Regions from separate parts of the Paenibacillus sp. FSL W8-1187 genome, predicted to be linked through region 1. Evidence: riboswitches for the same ligand, from Rfam matches in the RefSeq annotation. Region 1 holds a riboswitch; each other region holds the start of a gene.

Evidence for each region. Region 1 has a riboswitch for cyclic di-AMP ahead of NYE40_RS01135 (C40 family peptidase). Riboswitches for the same ligand answer to the same signal wherever they lie in the genome.
Region 2: another riboswitch for cyclic di-AMP. It lies ahead of NYE40_RS18335 (TrkH family potassium uptake protein); the one in region 1 lies ahead of NYE40_RS01135 (C40 family peptidase).
Region 3: another riboswitch for cyclic di-AMP. It lies ahead of NYE40_RS15975 (C40 family peptidase); the one in region 1 lies ahead of NYE40_RS01135 (C40 family peptidase).
Region 4: another riboswitch for cyclic di-AMP. It lies ahead of NYE40_RS09940 (hypothetical protein); the one in region 1 lies ahead of NYE40_RS01135 (C40 family peptidase).

Annotation. Positions count from the first base shown of each region.
Region 1 is NZ_CP150181.1:239,702-242,901, reverse strand. Features, by position in the region: gene NYE40_RS01145 (hypothetical protein) at 1-606, shown strand, start outside; gene NYE40_RS01140 (hypothetical protein) at 860-1,087, shown strand; cyclic di-AMP (ydaO/yuaA leader) riboswitch at 1,323-1,481, shown strand; gene NYE40_RS01135 (C40 family peptidase) at 1,487-1,990, shown strand; gene NYE40_RS01130 (deoxyribodipyrimidine photo-lyase) at 2,123-3,200, shown strand, end outside.
Region 2 is NZ_CP150181.1:4,256,308-4,259,507, forward strand. Features, by position in the region: gene NYE40_RS18330 (TrkA family potassium uptake protein) at 1-148, opposite strand, end outside; gene NYE40_RS18335 (TrkH family potassium uptake protein) at 170-1,522, opposite strand; cyclic di-AMP (ydaO/yuaA leader) riboswitch at 1,593-1,777, opposite strand; gene NYE40_RS18340 (CPBP family intramembrane glutamic endopeptidase) at 2,025-3,200, shown strand, end outside.
Region 3 is NZ_CP150181.1:3,676,871-3,680,070, reverse strand. Features, by position in the region: gene NYE40_RS15980 (glycosyl hydrolase family 18 protein) at 1-878, opposite strand, end outside; cyclic di-AMP (ydaO/yuaA leader) riboswitch at 1,192-1,325, shown strand; gene NYE40_RS15975 (C40 family peptidase) at 1,330-1,821, shown strand; gene fosB (metallothiol transferase FosB) at 1,921-2,343, shown strand; gene NYE40_RS15965 (LacI family DNA-binding transcriptional regulator) at 2,599-3,200, opposite strand, start outside.
Region 4 is NZ_CP150181.1:2,330,184-2,333,383, forward strand. Features, by position in the region: gene NYE40_RS09930 (NAD(P)/FAD-dependent oxidoreductase) at 1-132, shown strand, start outside; gene NYE40_RS09935 (universal stress protein) at 230-886, opposite strand; cyclic di-AMP (ydaO/yuaA leader) riboswitch at 1,215-1,413, shown strand; gene NYE40_RS09940 (hypothetical protein) at 1,576-2,013, shown strand; gene kdpA (potassium-transporting ATPase subunit KdpA) at 2,219-3,200, shown strand, end outside.

The sequences.
Region 1 (3,200 bases):
CTGCTGGGCGGACTGCTGCTCGCCCGCCTGCTGCTCGGTCCGCTGCTGAGCGCCGGACTCGCCTACTCCGTGCGGCATGCCGCGGAATCCGGAGCCGAAGGAGGCACGCGCTTCCTCGAGGGCATCCGCGTCTGCTGGAAGCCGTTCATCCTGCTCGCTGCCGCCGAGCTGACGCTCGCGCTCGCTCCGGCCGTCTGGCTTGCGCGGGAGGGCTTCCAACGCTTCCAGCACTACAGCTCGCTGCCGCAGCTGGCCGCGGACGCGCTGCCCTGGGCCGGAGCGTGGCTGCTCTGGATCGGACTGCTCCATGTGCTGATCCTCAGCCTGCAGTTCGGCGCGGCAAGCGGCCTGGGCGCAGGGGCGAGCTTCCGCCAGGCGCTGCGCCGCCTGCTGCCGCTGGCAGGCGTCAGCCTCGTCCTGCTGCTGCTGTCGGGCCTGCTGCAAGCCGGCGTCAGCGCTGGGGCGATGGCCTGGGCCGGCCTTGCCGCCATCGTCATCCAGCAAGGGTATCATTTCGTCCGCACGCTGATCGACGTCTGGATCCTCTCCGCGCAGTACAGCTGCTGGTCCGACAAGCCAGATGCCGGAGGACGTCAGGTTAGTTGACAAATCCGAATGTCCATCCTATAATTGTGTAAATTCTCTGACAATTTTGTCTTGTTTTTCGGACCCGAATGCGGTGTATATAACATCCAGGCCGGCCGCGCAGCGCCGCCCCGGCACCGCCCCGCGAACACCAAACCTTCATCTGCCGATGATCGTACGATCATCATCCGCAGCTTTAATGGAGCATAGAAGCCATCGAATGCAGGACATGCTAGAGGAGAGTTTCATTTTAGAGAGAGAGGAAAGATTGACCATGACCGAAAAAATCTACGCCTACTACGAGCAGCTGCATCAAGCGACCGGCGATCTGCTGGACCGCGCCGGCGCCTACCGGAACGCGCAGGAGCTGGAAGCCCTGCAGAGCGAGCACGCCCGCCTGCGCCCGGAAGGGCTCGACCTCAGCGAGGCCGCGCTGACCCGCCTGATGGGCATGCGCACGAAGCTGCTCACGTTGATGGAAAACTCGCTGTACACGGCCTGATCCCCCGATTCGGATCGCTCCGGCGCGAACGACGCGCCGACCGCAAAAGCGCCCCTCGCGAGGGGCGCTTTTTTTCGATGCGGCAGAGCCGAAGCGGCCCGCCGGCAGAGGCGTCGATTCGACTCCAGCCCCCGAAGCAAGCGCTGTCATTTGTCTCTTTCAACATGAGAATTATGAGAAAATGTCGGGAAAGGGAGGAAAATAGCTTAAAGAAAAGAATACCACTTCCAGAAGCAGTTCAAACATGCCGAGTTCCATGACTATGGAAACGGGGGAACCATCTCAGGGTGAATTGATTTCGCCCTCCTCGCCGCAAGGCAGGAAGGCCGAGAAATCATAGGGAACCTTCAACCGAACCCCACAGCTAACCTCGTAGGCTCTGGAAGGAGCACTTCAGCTTTGAAGAAGAAAGCCGCAGCAATCGCACTCGGACTTGCCCTGCTGTTCTCGGCAGGCGCGCAAAGCGCATCGGCAGGATCCAAAATGGACGGCGTCATCAGCGACGTCATCGGCACGCCGTACAAGTCGGCGGGCACCACCTCGAAAGGCTTCGACTGCTCGGGCTTCACGTCCTACGTGTTCAAGCAGTTCAAGATCACGCTCCCCCACTCGTCCGCGGCTCAATCGGCCATGGGCAAGAAGGTCGCCAAAGACGACCTGAAGGCGGGAGATCTCGTGTTCTTCAATACGAGCGGCAAGGGCGTCTCCCATGTGGGCGTCTACGTCGGCGACGGCAAGTTCGCTCACGCTTCCTCAAGCCGAGGCGTGACGATCAGCGAGCTGAGCGAGTCCTACTACGCCAAGCGCTATATGTCCGCCCGCCGCGTCATGGACGAAAAGACGTTCGAGAAGTACGCGGACGACGCTGCCGACCAGCCGGACGGCGGTCCGGACGTCGATTAAAAGCCTTTCGAAGTCGGACGAGCAGACCGCAGCAAGCCTCCCCTCGGAGCGCCTGCTGCGGTTTGTTTGCATTCCGGCAGGGTAGTACGGAAAGAGCATGATCGGCCGCGGCCGATCCAAGGAGGCAAGGACATGTATCTGTTCATCCACCGCAAGGATCTCCGAGCGGGCGATCTGCGCGCGTTCGACTACGCCGCCAGCCTTGGCATGCCGGGCATCCATGCGCTGATCCTCGACCCGGCGCAGCTCGGGGACGGCCGCGCCGAGTCCCATCCCGGACGGCATTTCCTGCGGGCGGCCGGTCTGCTGCTGCGGGATTATGCGGCGCAAGGAGCCGAGCTGCAGCTGCTGCACGGCAATCCCGCCCTCGTGCTGGACGAGCTGCTCGAGCGGGAGCCGATCCGCGAGGTCGTCGTCACCGCCGACCATACGCCTTATGCGCGGCGGCGGGACGAGCGGCTCGCCGCCGTCTGCCGCAGCCGGGGCGTGCGCTGGACGGCGCTGGAGGACGTGCCGCTCGCCGATCTGGACGCATTCCAGGAGCAGACGGGAAGAAAAGAGCCGTACCGCGTGTTCACGCCGTTCTACCGGGCGTGGAACGGTTATGTCCGCTCGCGGCTCGCGCCGCCTCCGGCCGTCGCTGCCGGCGGCCTGCCGATCGCCCGGCTCTCCGGCGGCGGCAGCTGGAGCGTGCCGGGCGAGCTGGCCGGCCTGCTCGCGGCCCCCGTGCCGGAGGACGAGCGGCCCGAGCGGCAGCTGGAGCGGTTCCTCGGCGGCAGCCTGCAGGCGTACGAGGAGCTGCGCGACCGCTACGCGCTGGATGCCGGGAGCGGCCTCTCGCGCTGGCTGAACGTCGGCGCGCTGTCGGCCCGGCGCGCCTACGGCCTCGCCCTGGATGCCGCCCGGACCGAGGACGGGCGCGAGCCGCTTGCCTTCGGCGGAGCGGCCGACTGGCGGGCGGACGCCGCGGGCCAGCTCGAGCTGGCGCTGCCGGGCAGCGGCGAAGGCCCGGGCTCCGCGCCGCGCGATCCGTCGGCCGCGGCGGCGCGCTCCGGCGCGGAGAGCTGGATCCGCCAGCTCGCCTGGCGGGAGTTCTACCTGTACCAGGCGCGGTTCGACGCGGACTTTTTCCGCTATGAGGAGCAGGTCGACCTGTCCGGCCTGACGGAGCGGCATGCGGAGGCATGGCGGCAAGGCCGCACCGGCATCC
Region 2 (3,200 bases), 1.6 Mb from region 1:
GCGTGCCGCTCAGATCGTCGACGAGCTCCTCGCTGCGGTCGATGCCGAGCACCTCATGGCCGAGCTGCACGAGCTCCTTGCCGAGGCTGGATCCGAAACGGCCCAGTCCGATGACGCAGAATTGACTTCCTTTGGCTCCCTTACCCATTGTCTCTCTTTCTTTCCTTTCCTATCCGATGATGATCTTGCCTTCCGGATGCTTGTAATATTCCTTGCTGGCCTTGGGCCGGAGAGCGTACGCCATCGTCAGCGGGCCGAGCCTGCCGGCGAACATGACGAAGCTGATCACGAGCTTGCTGACATCCTGCAGCCCCGGCGTAATGCCGGTGCTCAGCCCGACCGTGCCGAACGCCGACACCGTCTCGAACAGGATGCGCAGGAAGTCGCGGTCCTCGAGCGTGCAGAGCACCATCGTCGAGGCGAGCACGATGGCGATCGACAGCATCGTGATCGTCAGCGCCTTGAGGATGCGCTCCTTGGCGAGCCGGTAGCGGAACAGCACGATGTCCTCCTTGCCCCGGAGCATCGCCCACATCGCCGCCGCGAGCGTCATGAACGTCGTCGTCTTGATGCCGCCGCCGGTCGAGCCGGGCGACGCTCCGATGAACATGAGGAGGATCATGAAGAACAGGCTCGCCTGGGTCAGCGCTCCGATGTCCACCGAGTTCGGTCCGGCGGTGCGCGTCGCGACCGATTGGAACAGCGACGCGAGCAGCTTGCCGCCGAGGTCGAGCGGTCCCATCGTGCCGGCATTCCCGTATTCGAACAGGAAGATGACGGCCGTCCCGAGCGCCACCAGGCCGCCGCTTGTCAGCAGCACGACCTTGGAGTGCAGCGTCAGCCGCCGATGCCTGCGGAAGTCGACCAGATCGGACAGGACGATGAAGCCGAGGCCGCCGAGGATGACGAGCGAGACGGTGACGAGATTGACGAGCGGATCCGCGACATAGGCGGTCATGCTGCTGTAGTTGCCCATGATGTCGAAGCCGGCGTTGTTGAACATGGACACCGCATGGAAGATGCCGTAATAGACGGCCTGCCCGGGCGGCATGTCGGACAGGAAGCGCAGCGCATACAGCAGCGCGCCGCAGCCCTCGATGACGAGCGAGTACAAAAGGACGCGGCGGATCAGCCGTACGATGCCCTCCATCGAGCCTTGGTTCATCGCCTCCTGCAGCAGCAGCCGCTCCTTGAGCGAGATGCGCTTGCGCAGCACGAGCGCGAACAGCGTCGCCATCGTCATGAAGCCGAGTCCGCCGATCTGGATCATCACCAGGATGATGAGCTGGCCCGCCAGCGAATAATGCGTTCCGGTGTCGACGACGACGAGGCCCGTGACGCAGGTAGCGGATGTCGCCGTGAACAGCGCGTCGATCCAGCGCGTCCCCAGGCCGTCCGCGGTCGCGAACGGCTGCATCAGCAGCAGCGAGCCGAGCGCGATGATGAAAGCGAAGCCGGCGATCAGAATCCTCGGCGGGGAAGGGATGAGCAGCTGCCTCAGCTGCAGCCTCCAAGCGGTCATAGGCGGCCATTCTCCTTTTTTTGCACACGACAAATAGGCACCGGAAACACCCGGTGCCCAGCGCCTGTGTGAGTCCTGTCATGGAAGCCTCCGAGGTTAGCTGACGGATTCGGGCGTGACGGCCGCCCTATCCCCCCGGAAAAGTTCCGAGCGGAATTCACCCCTGCGGATCGGCTGTCCGGCTCCACGAGCCGCCGTCCGCGCTGGTTCCCCCGTTCCCGGCGCTTGTCGTCCGGAATTCGGCAGTTTAAAGTTCTATAGGATCGGATTTGATTATATAGGATAAAGGACAGGTTACCAAATGCGTCCGCAGGCGTTGGCGGCCGATTTGCTTCGTTTTTGGAGGCTGGCGGACATTGCGGAGGATGCTAGCCCCTCCGCGCTCGCTCTTTTGCCCGCTGGCTCGTCCGCGCGGCCGGGCGGCATGGATAAAAGGAAAGCCGCTGTGGTAAGGTTAAACCATGGATCCAACCAGGCAGCGCCATCAGCAAGGAGGACTTCGATGAATTCATCCCATCTTGACCAGGCTTTTCGAAGATACGTTTGGTGTGGCGCAATCGGAGCCGCTTTATTCCTGCTGCTGCAGGTCATCCCCTCGGCAGCCGGAGTCGGCGCGGAGAGCGAGCCGGTCCACCCGGTCAGCCGCGGGCAGGCGATGGCGGCTGCGGCCGACTTTGCCCAGAAGCAGCTGCGCGCGCTGCCCCAGAACGCCCACGCGGTCCATCAGGCCGACAGGCTGATGGCGGGCTATGTGGCGAAGGAGAAGCTGGGCAAGACGCTGGACAGCAGCGCCGGACTCAAGGTGCCCGTCGATGTCTGGCAGGTGACGCAGAACTTCGACGACGGCCGGCGGCTGCTCGTCGAGATCGGCATGACGAGCGGCAAGCTCGTCGGCTGGAAGCAGGTGCTCGGTCCGACCGGAGGCGACGGAGGAAGCTCCGCGCTGGAGGGCGAGGCGCTGGACCGGACGGTCCAGCGACAGGCCGACGAGCTCGGACTCGGCCAGCTGCGACGCTCGGGCCCGGCCAAAGAGGGCTCCGTCCGCTACGAGGCGGCGGCGATCACCGTCGGCGAAGCGGGCCTGATCGTCCTCGCCGCCGGCGAGCGCCTGGAGGGCGAGATCAGGCTGACCCGCTTCCAGCCCGTCTACGAGGTCCCTGCCTCCTACGCCGCCTATACGATGGAGCAGGACCGGCTCGGCGAGCAATTGTCGCTGCTCGGCAATCTGCTGCCGTCCGGTATCATGACGCTGCTGGCCATCGTCTACGCCATCGTCATGAGGCGCTTCACGTCGTTCCGCCGGGGCTGGGCGCTGGCGCTGGTCTTCCTCGCCTTCTACACAATCAACAACTTCAATCTGCTGGACGGCTTGCGGGCGATCTACGGGGGCGAGGTCAACGCAGAGCTGGCGGCGATGGCCCAGCTCGTCTTCATGACGGCGCTCACCTTCGTCATGGCGGTCGGAGCGTACTTCTCGCTCGTGGCCGGAGACGGGCTGTGGCGAGCCCAGGGCCGGCCGCTCTGGACCGCCGGCTCGGAGCCCGGCTTCGGAGCCGAGGCGTGGAGCGCGATGAAGCTTTCCTACGCGTTCGCCTTCCTGCTGCTCGGCCTGCAGACGCTCATCCTCGGCGGTCTCTCGGCCGCCACAGGCGCCTGGGCGACGACGGACGTGACCCAG
Region 3 (3,200 bases), 2.2 Mb from region 1:
TCGAACGACGGCTGCACGGCGGCGATGTCGATGTTGCCGAGGCCGTAGTCCGAAGCGCCTACGGCGGCGGTCAGCTGGTACTTGTTGCTGCCTCGGCCGTCCGCTGCGCTGCCTGCGTCAAGCACCGAACGGAGCTTTTGGATGAACAGCGTATAGTTCTGCTTGTCGCCGGCGGCCGGGTATTCCCAGTCGATGTCGACGCCGTCCAGCTTGTTGGCGCGGATGTAGGAAAGGGCGCTGTTCGCGAACGCCGTCCGGCTGGCGTCGGTCGAGGCCGCGCCGGCGAAGCCTTGCGAGCGGCCCCAGCCGCCGACGGAGACGAGCACCTTCAGGCTCGGATTTTTGCTGCGCAGCGTCGTCAGCTGGGCGAGCTTGGAGGCGTCGCCGCCGCTCACGCCGTTGTTGGCCACGTCGGCGAAGGCGTAGAACACATGCGTCAGCTTTTCGGCCGGCACGGTGCTCACGTTCGGGAAATGCCAGTCGGCGACGTAGGCGCCGGTAATCTTGCCGCCCGGAGCGCCGGGCGTCGGAGTCGGCGTCGCGCTAGGCGAAGGCGTCTTGGTCGGAGTCGGCGTCGGAGTCGGAGCGGACGAGCAGGCGCCGAGCGATTTCCATGCGCCCCATGGGCCGGACAGGTCGGGGCGCTCGTTCGTCGTCCACCACTTCGCTTCGTACAGCGTGCTGCTGTACACGGCTTTCTGGCCCGCGGTGTAGATCGCCGAGGCCGACCAGGCGGAGACGCCGGTGCAGGCATCGGCGGCATGGGCGGTGCGGACGGCGAGCGAGCCCGGCACGATCGAGCCGATCAGGAACACGGCGAGCAGCAGCGCGCGCAAAGCCTGGAAGCGGGGGGTGGAAGTGCGGGATTTTGCGGACATGAAAGTCCTCCTTTTCAAAAGTAGGATAAAAAAGCGGAATTCGGCAGGCGGCCTCCTTTCACTCGAAGAGTTCCACTATTATCCTATTAAATTCATAACGCTTAAAGGATAGTTTCTCAGAATGGCAGGGGGAAATATCCATTTCTTCCTCTGGGCAGGAGGACAGGGGCGAAAATCGCGTCCATTCGATGATATGAGCAGAAGGGCCTAGGCTGATTTATGAGAAAAGTAAGGGATTTGATGAGGGACTTCTAATATTTCCCGGGCAGGGATTCGACAAAAAACTACGAATATTAACCTTTAATAAAAATGATGAATCATCATGCCGAATTTTCGAGAAGAAAAACGGGGGAACCATACCGGGTGAATGAATCTTGCAAGAGAGGATTCTAGGGAACCTTCAACCGAACCCACAGCTAACTTCGTAGGCATCCGAAGGGAGAAGCAACTTGTGAAGAAAGTCATCCTGTCCATGCTTGGCCTGGTTCTGCTTCTGACGTTCAGCAGCAGCGCGTTCGCGAATACGCCGGATCTCGACAGCGCGATCAAAAAAGTCATCGGCACGCCTTACAAATACGGCGGCACGACGACAGCCGGCTTCGACTGCTCCGGCTTCGTCCGCCATATTTTCAACCAGTTCGACGTCAAGCTGCCCCGCACGTCCAAGTCGCAGGCTCAGGTCGGCTCCAAAGTGGACAAGGACGATCTTCGTCCCGGCGATCTCGTCTTCTTCAATACGAGCGGCCGCGGCATCTCGCATGCCGGCATCTACGTCGGCGACGGCAAGTTCGCCCACGCCTCCAGCAAGGGCGTGCGCTACACGAAGCTGAGCGATTCCTACTACGCCAAGCGGTACGTCACCGCCCGCCGCGTCGTCACCGGCGAGGACTACAGCAAGATGATCGGCGAGGACGACGGCGAGGACGTCGCCGGCGAAGAATAAGCATGGTCGTTGAAGTCCCGGCAGCTTGGGCTGCCGGGACTTTTTGCATCCGGACCCGCAGGGGAGCCGTTGGCGATACAGGAGGAGGAGGAGTCCATCATGAAGCTGCAAGGCCTTAATCATCTGCTGTTCAGCGTCTCGTCGCTGGAGCGGTCGATCGCGTTCTATCGGGAGGCGTTCGGCGCGAAGCTGCTCGTGCGCGGACGGTCGACCGCTTATTTCGATCTGGACGGTCTGTGGCTCGCCTTGAACGAAGAAAAGGATCTCCCGCGCGAGGAGATCCGTCTGTCTTATACGCATATCGCCTTTTCCATTAAAGAGGAGGAGTTCGACGAGGCGGTGTCCCGGCTGCGGCGCATCGGCGCGGACATCTTGCCGGGACGGGAGCGGGACGAGCGTGACCGGCGCTCGGTCTACTTCGCAGACCCCGACGGCCACAAGTTCGAATTCCATACCGGCACGCTGGCGGACCGGATGGCCTATTATCGCCAGACCAAGCCGCATATGGAGTTTTTTGACTAGAGGCTCCGCATGGCTCATAGGCCCGCGCAGTCGTTTCGTTAGCGCTTAGAAGCCTCGCTCGCGGACAGAAAGGAACAAGGGGCTGTCCCGGCATCCGTGAAACGGACGTCGGGACAGCCCCTTGTCGCATGGCCGCCTCTGGCGCCGCAGCCTCTCGCTCCTCGGGTTCGCGAACGGCAGAGCCGCGGCTTCTCGCCGCTCGGATTCGCGAACGGCAGCGCCGCTCCAGGCTCCAGGCCTACCGCGCAGCTGCTTTCATCGCTCTCGCTTGCGGCTCGACGAGCGCACGATCAGCTCCGCCGGCAGGATGAGCGTGCGCGGGCCGCTGCCGTCGCCGTTTTCGATCCGGTCGACGAGGCGCTCCAGGCCGAGCGCGCCGAACTGATAGGCCGGCTGCGCGGCCACCGTCAGGAACGGACTCAAAATGCTGGCGAAGCCGAGATCGTCGAAGCAGACGACCGACAGATCGTCCGGCACAGCCAGGCCGCGCTCGCGCAGCGACTGGATGACGCCGAGCGCGAGGAAGTTGTTGGCGGCAAAAATGGCCGTCGGCGGGGAGCTCAACGCCAGCAGTGGGTCGAGATCGCTCGGATTGAAGCCGTCCGAATAGTCGAGATGGCGGACGAGCGTCTCGTCATACGGGAGGTCGTTCAGCTTGAGCGCGTCCCGATAGCCCGCATGGCGCTCGCGCGCGGTGGAGACGTCCTCCGATCCGTTCACCAGCGCGATGCGCTCGTGGCCGAGTCCGATCAGATGCTCGACGAGCCGGCGCGCCCCGTCGCGGCTTTCGCCGAGGATGCGGTCCGCCTGGATGCCGGGCACGTCCCGGTCGAGCAGCACATAGGGAATGCGGTGCT
Region 4 (3,200 bases), 2.1 Mb from region 1:
CGCCATGCGATACCGAAGCTCGTGTCGGAGGTCGCGGGCGGGCTGTTCCTCGACGATCGCGAGCGGATTCTGGATCAGTTCTACCGGTACGACGAGCTGGAGTTCACGGGCTGGATGGATTCGTTAAGCTGATCTTACGCCCGGCGACCCGGTCTGCCAAATAAAAATCGCGTAAAAACGTCTCCTTAGGGCGTGTTTGCAATCCCGCTTCGGGTTATGCAAACACGCCCTAGCTTCTGCTCCGCCAGAAGGCCGGGAATTCGGGATCGACGACGGCGCCGTGACGCACCTTGAAGGCGCGGCTGCGGCTGCTGCCGTCCTTGAGCTTCAGCAGGCCATGCTCGAACTCGGTATCGCGGCTGCGGAAAAAGACGCCGGAGCATCCATTCTTGTCCAAGGTCCTCTGGATGACGTAGCCGCCGTCCCGCGCGGCGACCGCGACGCGGACGCCGCGCTCATGGGTCCGCTCCAGCTCCTCGTCCAGCCGCTGCACGGCGACGACATGCAGATCGGTCTGGCCGATCCGGCGCAGCAGCGCGTCGACGAAGGAGCCGTGGAACCGCTCCTCCCAGCGCGTCGGCACGGGCTGGCCGACGACGATCTGCGTCATGCGCTCGATCATCGCCGTATGCGCGATCACGTCGACGGCCTTGCGGCCTGCGGACGGCACCGCCCGGAATTCCGCGCCTGCTTCGGCCGCGGCCTCGCGCCAGACGCGCTGCCATTCCTCCTGCGCCGAGCCGGGCGCCGCCTCGACGTCCGACACCACGCTCAGGACGACCAAGCGGCTGCCCGCCGCCGCGGCAAGCTCGGCGCCGCGGCGGATGAGGCGCTCTCCGTGCGGGCCGTACGACAGGCAGACGAGGATGTGTTCCGATTTGGGCATGGCAATTGCTCCTTCGCTTTTTTTTGCTGCTCATCCTACGCGACGAGAGGGCGGTCTGTAAAAGGCGGCGCAGGCGGAATTCAGCCGTCCCGCTTCATGTAAGCGCGACCATCGCCTTCGTTTGCCGAGAATGAAATCGGCGATGGAGGCGGGTTTTTGGCATGCGTCGAGATGAATTCGAGAGAATGAGCGAGATTCAGAGAGAGAAATGGAGATCGATCGGCCTTTCTTGCTCGACAAGCGCGATCGCGGCCGGATTTTCGCCGCTGGCCCGGCTTTACTTTCCGAAAAGTCCGGGTGTAAGATTCGTCTCAGCTAGCCAGACCAGCTTTTGACAACGCTGAGTTTCCGAAATGGAAAACGGGGGAACCAAGCGGAGCCTGCGGCCGCCGATGTGAGAGTCGGCCGCCGCGGCTCCAGGGGTGAATCCTGGGGGAGCGGATCCATGGAATCCGTCTCCCTCGGGTAGGGCGACTCTCACCGTCCGAATCCGACAGCTAACCTCGTAAGCGCAGGAGGCGGCGCGCGCCATAGCGCGCCGTGCTCCGATCGGGAGAGAGGATGATGACGCTTGTGATCTGACCAAGACCACAGGGGCCGCTGCCTCTGTGGTTTTTTGCGCGCTTTTTTCCAAAGCGGATCCCGGTCCGCAGCCGTCCGCCGCCCTCGCCACCCGAAGGAGAACCACCATGGATCTCGATCCCGAAACGATACTCGTCTCGCCGGCCACAGCGGCCGGCGAACGCTTCCTGATGCAGCTGAAGCGCATGCGGATTCCTTGCGCCGCAGTCGTCAACAGCCGCCGCGAAAGGCAGCGGCTGGAGCGCCTCGGCTTAGGTCGAATCATGCAAATCGATACGGCCGAAAAGGACCGCAATCCGGCGCCTGAATGCCGATGCGGCAACGTCTACCTGTTCGAGAGCAGCCTCGCTCTCTGCTGCCGCTATGTGCAGATTTTCCGCGGCTGGACCGGCCGCAGCATCTTCGTCGTCACGCAAGGCCGCGGCTCGGGCGGCGTCTACAAGTCGCTCGGAGCGGATTATGTCATTCATACAAACGGGCAGGACGTCTTTTACCTCATTCAGGACGAAGCCCGCCAAGACAAGGAAAAGGAGCCATTCACATGATGGATATCGGCATGCTCGCCTTGCTGATCGGATTGACCGCCGCGATGCTCGGCCTGCTCGCCTGGTGCGGCAAGCAGGCGCAGGAAGGACGCGAGGAACGATGATCGCGCTCCTGTGGGTTGTCGTCGCGGCCGTGTTCCTCTACCTCGTCTACGTCTTACTTCACCCCGACCAATTCTGACCCAAGAAGGAGCCACCTCCCATGATGGCAGGACTATCCATCGCAATCACGCTGCTGCTCGTGCTGCTGCTGGCCAAGCCGGCGGGGCTGTATCTCTATCGGGCCTACAGCCTGGAGCCGACCGGCCTCGACCGCGTCTTCGGCCCGGCGGAGCGGCTGATCTACCGCCTCGGGGGCATCCGCCCCGGAAGCCAGAGCTGGAAAGCCTACGCCGCGGCGCTGATCGTCAGCAACGGCGTCATGCTGCTGCTCGTCTACGCCGTCTTCCGCACGCAAGCCTATCTCCCGCTCAATCCGAGCGGGATCGCGAACATGGAGCCGCGGCTCGCGTTCAACACGACGATCAGCTTCATGACCAATACGAACCTGCAGCATTACAGCGGCGAAAGCGGCTTATCCTATCTGTCCCAAATGATCGCGATCGTGTTCATGATGTTCGTCTCGCCGGCGACGGGGCTGTGCGCGGCGATGGCGTTCATGAGAGGGCTGGCCGGCAAGCCGATGGGCCATTTCTTCGTCGATCTCGTGCGCTCGATCACGCGGGTGTTGCTGCCGATCGCTTTTGTGCTGGCGCTCGTCTTCGTCGCGCTCGGCGTGCCGCAGACGCTGGAGCCGTCTGCCGCTGCGCAGACGCTGGAGGGCGGGGAGCAGACGATCGCGCGCGGTCCGGTCGCCTCGCTGCTCGCCATCAAGGAGCTCGGCAACAACGGTGGCGGCCATATGGGCGTCAACTCCGCGCATCCGTTCGAAAACCCCGACGCGATCAGCAACCTATTGCAGATGCTGCTCATGCTGCTCGTGCCGACGGCGCTGCCGTTCGCGTACGGCAAGCTCGTCGGCAATCCGAAGCAGGGGCGGGTGCTGTTCGTCTCCATGGCGCTGCTGTTCGTCGTCATGCTGGGCGTCTCGCTGACGGCCGAGCAGGAGGCGAACCCCGCGATCGCGGCGCTCGGCTATGATTCCGGCCAAGGAAGCATGGAAGGAAAGGAAACCCGCTTCGGCGTGC